DNA from 2 places in the Rothia sp. HMSC069C01 genome. Region 1 is predicted to be linked to the other one. Evidence: predicted binding sites of a transcription regulator. Region 1 holds the regulator's gene; the other holds the start of a gene.
The links. Region 1 encodes HrcA, which represses chaperone genes, less so after heat shock. Its sites were predicted from a motif close to TTNGCACTCGNNNNNNNCGAGTGCNAA; they were not measured.

Region 1 (5,317 bases):
TGGTGACGGGATAGGGCTGGGTACGTATGCGGACGATGCTACAGCTGAGATTTTCTTTGCCGCTCGCACTCTTGAAGCATCCGGGGTGGTAAAGCGGCCGTTGCATACGGTATTCTTCGGCGGGGGTACGCCCACGAAACTCCCTGCGTATGATTTGGTGCGCATCCTGAAAACTGCAATTGATATTTTCGGTATCGAAGATGGTGCTGAGGTCACCACCGAGGCTAATCCTGACTCTGTCACCTATGAGGATCTGCAGACGTTAAAAGACGGCGGATTTACGCGTGTTTCTTTTGGTATGCAATCTGTTGTGCCCGAGGTTTTGAAAGTTCTTGACCGTACCCATACACCCGAAAATGTTCCTAAAGTTGTGGCGTGGGCGCGAGATATTGGTCTTCAAGTATCGATAGATTTAATTTATGGATCTCCGTCAGAAACGCTGGAGCAGTGGGAGCAAAGTGTGCAAGCGGCGATTTCTTATCAGCCAGACCACATTTCTGCATATTCTTTGATTGTTGAAGACGGTACTAAACTTGCCGCACAAATTCGGCGCGGTGAATATACAATGCCTGATGATGACCTCATGGCAGATATGTATTTGCGTGCAGAAGATCTTCTCATGCAAGCCGGATATCGGTGGTATGAGGTCTCGAATTATTCTCGGTCTGAGCATACTCGAAGTGACCATAATATGGCGTATTGGCGTAATCAAGACTGGTGGGGAATAGGACCGGGAGCACATTCACATATAAACGGTACCCGGTGGTGGAATATTAAACATCCCATTCCTTATGCACATCGTGTTCGGGCTGGGGAATCACCGGCCGCAGCGCGAGAAGTTTTAGACTCAGGAACTCGTTCTTTTGAGGCAATTATGCTGCTGATTCGAGTACGTGGAGGTTTGCCTATGAGCGAGCTTCTGGCCGTGCATCCTGCCGCTGACTTGGGGGATTCTTTACAATGGTTGCTCGCACAAGGACTTATTGAACCCGACATTTTTACAAATACTGGTGCGCCCAACCCTGATGCTTCAGTAAAACTTACGTTGCAGGGCCGACTTTTAGGTGATGCTGTTACTCGAGAATTACTTCCAGATATAAAATAAATGTCTCGTAAAATATGCGAGAATACTTACCCCAAAAATATAATTGCCTTAACTTTCAGGATAAAATAATTGAATTACTAGACATTAGGTTGAAACTAAGGTAGAGTTTATATTGGCAGGACGGTATATGTTACAGCGTGTTGTCGTCTTTGCTGAAGTTGAGTGAATACGGTTGAAGGTCCCTTGTGTATCAGGGGCCTTCAATCGTTAACAGGCGTTTTATATGGTATGTAATATGCGTATAAAAATAAAGGGCCACATATTCCATATCGAAATAGTGACCCGGGGTGCCTTATACGATGTATAAGTCTGTTTATACGCGGCGCTCGGCTGCCTGTTGTTGCTGTTGCCCTTCCATTTCTTCTCGGTGCTGCTTCTTCTTTTCTTTGAAGTCTTCAGCAGGCTTGAGGAAAAGGTCAAGGATACGCAGGTTGAGCTTGTACCTATGAGGTTCTCCTTGGGCGGCGTAGATGCCCGCAATTACGGAACTGATCGCCATATAAAGCCACAGAATAGCAGTAAAGAACATCATGAGGCTTGCCATGCCGGGTACGAAGCTCAAAATGAGAAGAACAAGAATCATGATTGAAGGCAGAAGCGTAAAGTTCATGGCTTCACGTGACTCTTGCTCAGTGAAGGGGGCGCGGTCACGATACAAATAGTAGATAGCAGCGGCAGGCAAAAACCCGATGATGCCGCTAAAGTGAGCAAAAGTCGCCATGCTCCGGTCCTGCGACACAGGCAAAGGTGTAATGTTTCGTTTATGCCCCTCCGGGCGAGTATCTTGAACCACAGAAATCCTGATTATTACTCGTCTATTTTGCTCTGCCGTACACATGCCTCAATTGGTGCACCTGTACAACCTAAAATCCTTATTTATTGTAACGTGTTTTACCGAACGCCTCGCCAGAGGCGCGGCATAGACAACCTGAGCTACTCACATTACCTTATTCAGTCAGAAAATCAATGAGCGACTCAACAGGTCCTAGCAGCGTAGGATCAAGATCGGAATAAGAGTCAACTCGGGAAAGAATACGTTTCCAGGCGTTTGCCACGTCTTCCTGGTTTTGATGTGGCTGTCCCAACCGACGTAGAATTCCTTTCTTCCAGTCCTCACCTCGAGGCACCTGCGGCCATGCCGGAATTCCGAGAACCTGCGGCTTGACGGCCTGCCAAATATCAATGAAAGGGTGCCCCACAATCTTAATATTTCCAGCAGCGCCGGGAACAGCTAAAGCCTCCGCCACAACACGTTCTTCCTTGGTGCCTTTCAGAAGATGATCCACAAGAATTCCAAGTCGTCGCTCTGGGCCGGGGAAGAACTCTTTAACGGCAGTTGCTAAATCATCAACACCATGAAGGGGCTCGACCACAATACCTTCAACCCGCAGATCATGGCCCCACACTTTCTCGACGAGTTCCGCATCATGAAGCCCCTCAACCCAGATTCTGGATGCGCACGCCACCCGCGCTGGAGCGTTTTCAACTGCTACCGAACCAGAACGAGAAATTTTGCGCCCTGAGGTCTTTCGTGGTGTTGGGGCAACAATCTCAACCGGTTCGCCCTCAAGAAAGTACCCGATTCCTAAAGGAAAATTTTTGACCCGTCCGTGAGCGTCTTCAAGCCCGAAAAATATTTCTCCACCGATACGTTCGGCACGCACTACTTCGCCAACCCACCCGTTAAGATCCTCAAGGACCATCCCGCGTTTTAGCTCGACCCGACGAGGAGGAGCAGGCCTGTTATTTATTGAGGCACGTGATAGATCTTGTGCACCCCAAGCGTATCGTTCACTCATATCTTGCATCCTTCGTACAACGGCACCACGGATATTGCCTGGTTTCCGCAGGTTAGCTTTTGGCAGAACCCATCCAATTCTAAAGTATTGATAACTCGCTTCTGGCGAAAGACTAGTACCGCTAGGGGCTACCCGGCTATGATAAAAGTAGTTTTTAGCACTCTCTCAACAAGAGTGCCAGATTATGCTTTGCCAGATTATTAACCACCGATAGGGTCGCAAGGAGTACCATGTCACACGAACGCCGCATGCGCATATTGCAGGCAATCGTTGAAGACTACGTGCGCACAGGCGAACCCATAGGTTCAAAGACGCTGGCACAGCGCCACCATCTTCAAGTATCCAGTGCCACGATACGCAATGATATGGCAGCTTTAGAAGAACAGGGACTTTTGAGCGCACCGCACGCCAGCGCTGGGCGTATTCCTACAGAACAGGGATACAGGTTCTTCGTCGATGCTCTAGCCGCGCCGCGTGCTCTCTCTGCAACCCAAGTGTCGGCGTTACGGCAAATTCTTGAAAGCGCACACAGCGTAGAAGATATGATTGAAGCCGCCACCCGAACACTTGCGCATCTCACGCATCAGGTGGCGCTTATCCAGTACCCAACACGTAACGCTGGAACTCTCTTGCATCTTGAGTTCGTACCCCTGGATTCACGCACGCTCTTAGCATTGCTTATCAGTGATCTTGGCACAATCCACCGGGTCACTGTGATACTGCCAGAGACTACAGCCTTAGCGCATGATGAAACTGTATCAGCTCTTGCAGCGATTAAAGAAAACCTGCTTAAAATGCTTCAGGGTTTACCTTTCGAAAACATAAGTGCATTGCTGCCAGAAGCGCATCATCCAGCGTTGCGAGGCCGTTCTCCGGAACTCACCGAAGCTATCGTGGATCATCTGCGAGCACAACCTTATTTTGAACGAGATATTCGCTTCGCGATCTCTGGCACCTCAAACCTAGCACGAAGTCACGACGACTTCTCGGCGAGCATAGCTCCCATTTTGGATGCGCTCGAAGAACAAGTTACGCTGCTTCGCGTGCTGTCTCACGCATCGGTTCAAGAAGCCGGGTACAGTGTAAGGATCGGTCACGAGAATACGGAGCAAGCGCTTCAAGGAGCTTCTATTGTCACTGGTGAATACGATTCACCCGTTGTAGTTTCATACAACAAACAACATTTACCAGATAATGAAGGCGCCTTGGGGAAGCATACGGCAAAACTTGGCGTGGTGGGTCCAGTCCGCATGGATTACCGTGGTAACATTGCGGCGGTGAACGCGGTAGCTCGCTATCTAGGTCATGTCTTAGGCACACGAGCATCATGACATCGTGCGAGTAATTCCTCAGAACCCCGTAAACTTACCGATTTTATATTGACACCATATCCGGAGCACTCCGGTACGAAAAGGATAGAAGAAACACGTGAGCGATCACTACTCAACTCTTGGAGTCTCGAAGGATGCAAGCCCCGAAGAGATCAAAAAAGCGTACCGTAAAAAGGCGCGTCAACTGCACCCCGACGTTAACCCATCCGAAGAGGCAGCTGAGGAATTCAAACGTGTAACCCTCGCCTACGAAGTACTCTCAGATAACGAGAAACGCCGTAATTACGACGCTACCGGCGATGAACAGGGTCGTGCAGGATTCCCTGGAGGCGCAGGAGGGTTCGGCGGCTTTGGCTCAGGAAGTTTCGGGTTCCAAGACCTCTTCGATATGTTTACCGGAGGCGGTGGACAAAGCGGTCCCGCATCCCGCGTACGCCAGGGACAAGACGCACTTATCAACGTCTCGATATCCCTTAAAGACGCAGTTTTTGGCGTCGAAAAGACTGTAGAGCTTAACACGGCCGTCACTTGTAAATCCTGTGAAGGTGAAGGAACCGCTCCCGGAACCCACCCCGAAACCTGTGAGACCTGTCATGGCCAGGGATTCATGCAGCGCCGTGTTCAATCCATCCTAGGAACCGTCATGCAGCAGGTAGAGTGCCCCAGCTGTCAGGGATATGGCACCGTCATCAAACACCGCTGCCCAGAATGCCACGGACAGGGCCGTGTGGGCGAAAAACTCCCGCTGACCTTCACCGTTCCCGCCGGTGTTAATGACGGAGCCCGCATACGTCTGCGAGGTAAAGGCGAAGCTGGACTCAATGGTGGTCCCAATGGCGATCTTTATATTGATCTCAACGTTAAGCGCGATAAATACTTTGTTCGCGATGGTGATAATCTCACCACAACGGTGAATATTCCTATGGTCGCAGCCGTTTTAGGAACCACCGTACCCTTAGAAACCTTCGATGGGGTTCAAGAGATCACCATCCCTGAAGGCGCACAAAGCGGCGACATCGTAACTTTGAACGGCTTAGGTGTTACCCGCCTTCACTCCGATAAACGCGGAGACCTACAGGTAC
Region 2 (5,317 bases), on a different contig from region 1:
TGCCAAGGGTTTAACACCTCAATCTTCTCGCCAGCCTCAATTTTGCGTGAGAAAAACTCCACTAAACACTGGGTGAGCGCCGTAACCGCCGCAACATCCCGAATCGACGGAAGGCCGTCGCAGTAACGCATCTCCAAGGTGCCATAGCGGGGAACCGGGCGCACATCCCAACGGTCCTCGCTGACCTCTAAAATAGCGCCCGTCTTCACCAAAGCATGCAAATAGTCACTGTACTCCTGCCAGTTTTCAAAATGAAAAGGCAGACCATTTGAAGGCAGCTGCTGATACAGCATCGTGCGGTGCGAACCATACCCGGTATCCACGCTGTCCCAGTAGGGCGAAGACACCGAAAGCCCCAGCAGATGCGCGCAATAGTTGGTGAGCGCATCCACAAGCGGTAATGCCTTATCGCGTGAATCGACGCCCACATGCACATGCACGCCAAAAATAACCATGTGCCTGCCCCAGTACTGGCCGCGACCCACCACACGCTGGTACCGCTTCTTCGCAGATACCTGCTGTTCCTGCCAATGCGCCGTAGGGTGCGTGCCCGCCGCATAGAAATCAAGCCCCAGCTCATCAGCAACCTCACGGATCTTATCGGTCACCGAGATCAACTGCTGGCACGCCTGCGGCACCGTAGTACACACGCCGGTAATAATCTCAAGCGTATTTTCCAAAAATTCGCCCGTCACATGAGCATGATCCAGGGAAGGTTCCAAAAGCTCTGGGTAACGTTCGCCCACACGGGCAAGTACCTCTTGAGCACGCGCTACCAGCTCTCCGGTATGCTGGTCAATCAGCGCGATCTCCCACTCTACGCCTAGAGTGGATTGCGCCGAGGAAGCGAACGGAATCAAAACTCTCTCCTTCTTGGGGTGACTGCATTTATTTTACGGTGTTGGTGACCACAACAATGTTTTTTCGAGTGTGTATGAACTAAATACGACGCAAACATGAAGTATCTGACATAAAACGTCACACACCGTCATCACAGTTTTTGTAGATACGCCACCCACATAAACCCGCTAGACCACAGAATTCTTAGTGTCCGAGCTAGAGACGTGCGCTGCATCAGAAAAGTCTACAGGCCGCACATGCCACCCGATGCGCCGTGCCTGCTGCCCAGACCCCACTCGCGTAAACACTAAAGTCGCCGGGTTATAGCCCTGATTCTTCGCGGCCTTCTTACCTGATTTCTTGCCCGCACCGCCTGCCAACAGGGTCGCACGCAATTTCTCGGGCACCAGATCAACGCCGCGTTTCTTGATCGTCAAAGCCGTAAAACCGCGCTCGCGCACCCACTTTTTGAGCTGTTTTTCATGCACCGGGATTTCCTCAAGAACCTCATAACACTGTGCCAGCGGACTCTGAACAGCTTTTGCCGCCGTGAGGTACGCCAGGTGCGGATCAATCAGGTTCGCCCCAAGCTCTTGGGCTAACTCCTGCACCAGATGCGCCCGCACTACCGCGCCGGAAGGCTCATAGAGGTACTCACCGGGGGAGGGGAACCGGGTTTGCTTTTCATCAACAGGGGTTACTTGTTCCGCAGAATAGGGACTCCTCAGCGTGGTTTTGTGAATGCGCAGACCCTTGTCTTCAGCCTGTCCCGTCGCCTCCTGCCGCAGCACCGTGACCGTGCGTGCAACGCCCTCCTGAGCCAAAGCATTAAACCAAAGCACTAACTCCACGAGAGAACCCTCATGCTCAACCCACTGCGCCGTGACACGCGGATGGGGGTTCGCCTCGCTACGAATATCCTCGGGGCGCGCAATAGCCTCATGCGGCATCCCCGGACCAAGTTTGACACCCATCGGCATGCCAGTTCTGGCCAGATCCACTACGAACGAAAGCGGGGGAGAATAGGCTTCGGGATCAAAAATACGTTCTGTACGGGATTTTACGACTCCGGTCAGATCACGTCTGGCCGGATCAAGCCAAATGCCCTGCACGACCTTGCCGTTGCCATCACGAAAACTCTCGGGATCAAAATTCGTCACATCACCGACCACAACCCGTGAACCCGAAAAATCCGCCAGATTTGCGGCAGCAAAAGATGCCGTCAACGGGTCAAGCTCCACAGAAACAGTCGCTAAGGATGCGCGCGCGAACTCCAACGAATCCGCGCCAATACCGCATCCCAGATCGGCAACCGAACGAACCCCGGCACGGGCAAATACGGCCGCGTGCTCGGCAGCAACAACCGGTCGAGTCGCCTGCTGCGCGCCGTGCTCGGTCAAAAACATAGTGCGCGCCCTATCGCCGAACTTTGAAAGCGCCCGAGTGCGCGCCTTAACAAGGCTGAGAATATTGGCGGTCTCATCGGGCGTAAACCCCTGCGCCCGCAGCCGCGTAACCTGTTCGAGCGAGTGCTCTTGACTATAGGGGAAAAGCGCATCCGCGGCATCTAACGCCTGCCGGGTAAAAGGCAGCTCGGGCGGTAAGGCAAACGGCGGCAGGGGCACAAAATCAACCATAGGCTTAAGTGTAGTGGCATGAGCATATGCAGAAGGCTTGGATGCTGCGGCAGGTTCACGGGGCGCTCGCGTATTATCCTGTGCGCGAAACGCCGCCCTCGAAACGGCGCGCATTCTTGACCGGGTGCCGCCGGGATTCTAAAGTTGAATTTAGCACTCGAAGCGGTGCAGTGCTAAACGCCCAGGCACTAGGGCTAAACCGCTTCACAAATTTTTAAAAACGCTGACTAAAAAGGAGCATACCTATGGCTATTAAGCCCCTCGAAGACCGAGTAGTTGTCAAACTAGAGCAGGCTGAGCAGACCACCGCATCCGGTCTGGTTATTCCCGAAACTGCAAAGGAGAAGCCGCAGGAGGCTCGCGTAGTAGCTGTGGGCCCCGGTCGTGTGGACGATAAGGGCAACCGCGTTCCCGTCGATATCGCCGAAGGTGACGTAGTCGTGTTCTCCCGCTATGGCGGTACCGAGGTCAAGTACCAGGGCGAGGAATACCTGATTCTCTCCGCTCGTGACGTTCTGGCGATCGTCGACTAATTTCGCATATATGCAGGATGCGCCGCCGGTTTCTCGCGCGGCGCATCCGCTATACCTGACCTGGATTTGGCGCACGCGCGCCTTCTACGATATCGAACGCTCACAACCCTCAAGGAGTAGCGAATATTCATGGCTAAACAGCTTGAATTCAACGATGCCGCCCGTAAGTCCCTGCAGGCCGGCGTCGATAAACTCGCCGATGCGGTCAAGGTTACCCTCGGCCCACGCGGGCGCAATGTTGTGCTCGATAAACAGTGGGGTGCACCGGTTATCACGAATGATGGTGTCTCGATCGCCCGCGAAGTTGAGCTTGAAGACCCCTACGAAAACCTGGGCGCGCAGCTCGCCAAAGAGGTAGCCACCAAGACTAACGACGTTGCCGGTGACGGTACGACCACCGCAACCGTGCTGGCGCAGGCACTTGTGAATGAGGGGCTGCGCAACGTAACAAGCGGTGCGGCACCTGCGGAGGTGAAGCGTGGCATTGAGGCCGCCGTTGAGAAGGTCTCCGAGCGTCTGCTTCAGGATGCCCGCGAGGTACAGGGCCCGGAAGTTGCGCATGTTGCCGCTATTTCGGCTCAGTCCGACCAGATCGGCGAGCTTTTGGCATCTGCTTTTGAGAAGGTCGGTCAGGACGGCGTCATTACTATCGAGGACGGCTCCTCCACTGAGATTGAGCTTGACATTACCGAGGGTATGCAGTTCGACAAGGGCTACCTTTCGCCTTCGTTCGTGACCGATGCCGAGCGTGGCGAAGCGGTTCTTGAAGATAGCCTCATTCTGCTCTACCAGGGTAAGATCTCCACTGTTGCCGAGATTATGCCTCTGCTGGAGAAGGTCGTACAGGCGAAAAAACCGCTGACCATTATCGCCGAAGACGTTGATGGTGAAGCACTGTCCACCCTCGTGGTGAATAAGCTCCGCGGAACTCTCGACGTTGTGGCGCTTAAGGCTCCCGGGTTCGGCGATCGCCGCAAGGCTATTATGCAGGATCTCGCCATTCTGACCGGCAGCATCGTGATTACCCCCGAACTGGGTATCGACCTGGCCCAGGCAACTCTCGAAGAAACCGGTTCGGCGCGCCGCGTGACCGTCACCAAGAACACCACCACGATTGTGGACGGCGGTGGCAGCAAGGAAGCGGTTGAAGACCGTGTGCAGCAGTTGCGCCGAGAGATCGAGGCCGTCGATTCCGAGTGGGATCGCGAAAAGCTCAAGGAACGCCTGGCGAAGCTCGCCGGTGGCGTGGGCGTGATCAAGGTGGGTGCGGCAACCGAGGTTGAGGCTAAGGAACGTAAGCACCGCATCGAAGACGCTGTGTCTTCTACCCGCGCGGCTCTTGAAGAAGGCATCGTATCCGGTGGCGGTTCGGCACTGATCCACGCCAGCAAGGCGCTCGACGGTTTTGAACTCGATAGCCACGACGCAAACGTAGGTGTGCAGATTGTACGCCGCGCCCTGGTACAGCCGCTGCGCTGGATTGCCGAAAACGCTGGCGACGACGGCTATGTGGTGGCGGCAAAGGTCGCCGAACATCCCGTTGGTCACGGTTACAACGCCAAAACCGGTGAGTATGTTGATCTGTTCGAAGCGGGCGTAATTGACCCCGTGAAGGTCACCCGCTCTGCGCTGCAGAATGCATCATCTATCGCGGCTTTGGTACTCACGACCGAGACTCTGGTGGTTACCAAGCCCGAAGAAGAGGACGAAGACGAATAATTGATGGGTTGCCCGGTTCGAGGAGAGAAAATCTCGTTGAACCGGGCAACAACTATCTGTAGGGGCTTGATGCAGACTGGCCTGAAATAACCGCAAGCGCAGCCTTGAACCGGATACTGCGGCCTTGCAGGAAAGGCACACATCCGAACGCTCCGTGTACCCCGAAGCAGACGTAAGCGTTTACCATAGAGATACGACGTTTTACACCCGGTGGCACCACTCGCTACACAACATCTATACATCCGGTACAGCATTTGAAAGGCTAAACATGACTGTCCCCACCGCCCTGACCGACGATCCCTTCGGTTTCACTGGTCTGACCTATGATGACGTGTTGCTTCTACCCGGCAACACCGATGTTATTCCCTCCGATGCCGATACCAGCACTCGACTCTCCAAGCGTATTACCCTGGGCACCCCCATTATCTCCGCTGCGATGGATACCGTGACTGATTCCCAGATGGCGATTTCGATGGCGCGCCTAGGCGGCATGGGCGTGATCCACCGCAACCTTTCGATCGAGGATCAGGCAGCACATGTTGATCGCGTGAAACGTTCCGAATCGGGCATGATCATTAATCCCGTCAC

Region 2: the regulator HrcA is predicted to act here: its motif matches at 2,628-2,654, upstream of groES (co-chaperone GroES).

Annotation. Positions count from the first base shown of each region.
Region 1 is NZ_KV817408.1:479,097-484,413, forward strand. Features, by position in the region: gene hemW (radical SAM family heme chaperone HemW) at 1-1,105, shown strand, start outside; gene HMPREF2981_RS08785 (DUF4870 domain-containing protein) at 1,419-1,826, opposite strand; gene HMPREF2981_RS08790 (DUF3097 family protein) at 2,053-2,904, opposite strand; gene hrcA (heat-inducible transcriptional repressor HrcA) at 3,135-4,235, shown strand; gene dnaJ (molecular chaperone DnaJ) at 4,333-5,317, shown strand, end outside.
Region 2 is NZ_KV817383.1:79,154-84,470, reverse strand. Features, by position in the region: gene HMPREF2981_RS03370 (glutamate--cysteine ligase) at 1-860, opposite strand, end outside; gene HMPREF2981_RS03365 (class I SAM-dependent methyltransferase) at 1,029-2,477, opposite strand; gene groES (co-chaperone GroES) at 2,723-3,010, shown strand; gene groL (chaperonin GroEL) at 3,140-4,729, shown strand; gene guaB (IMP dehydrogenase) at 4,998-5,317, shown strand, end outside.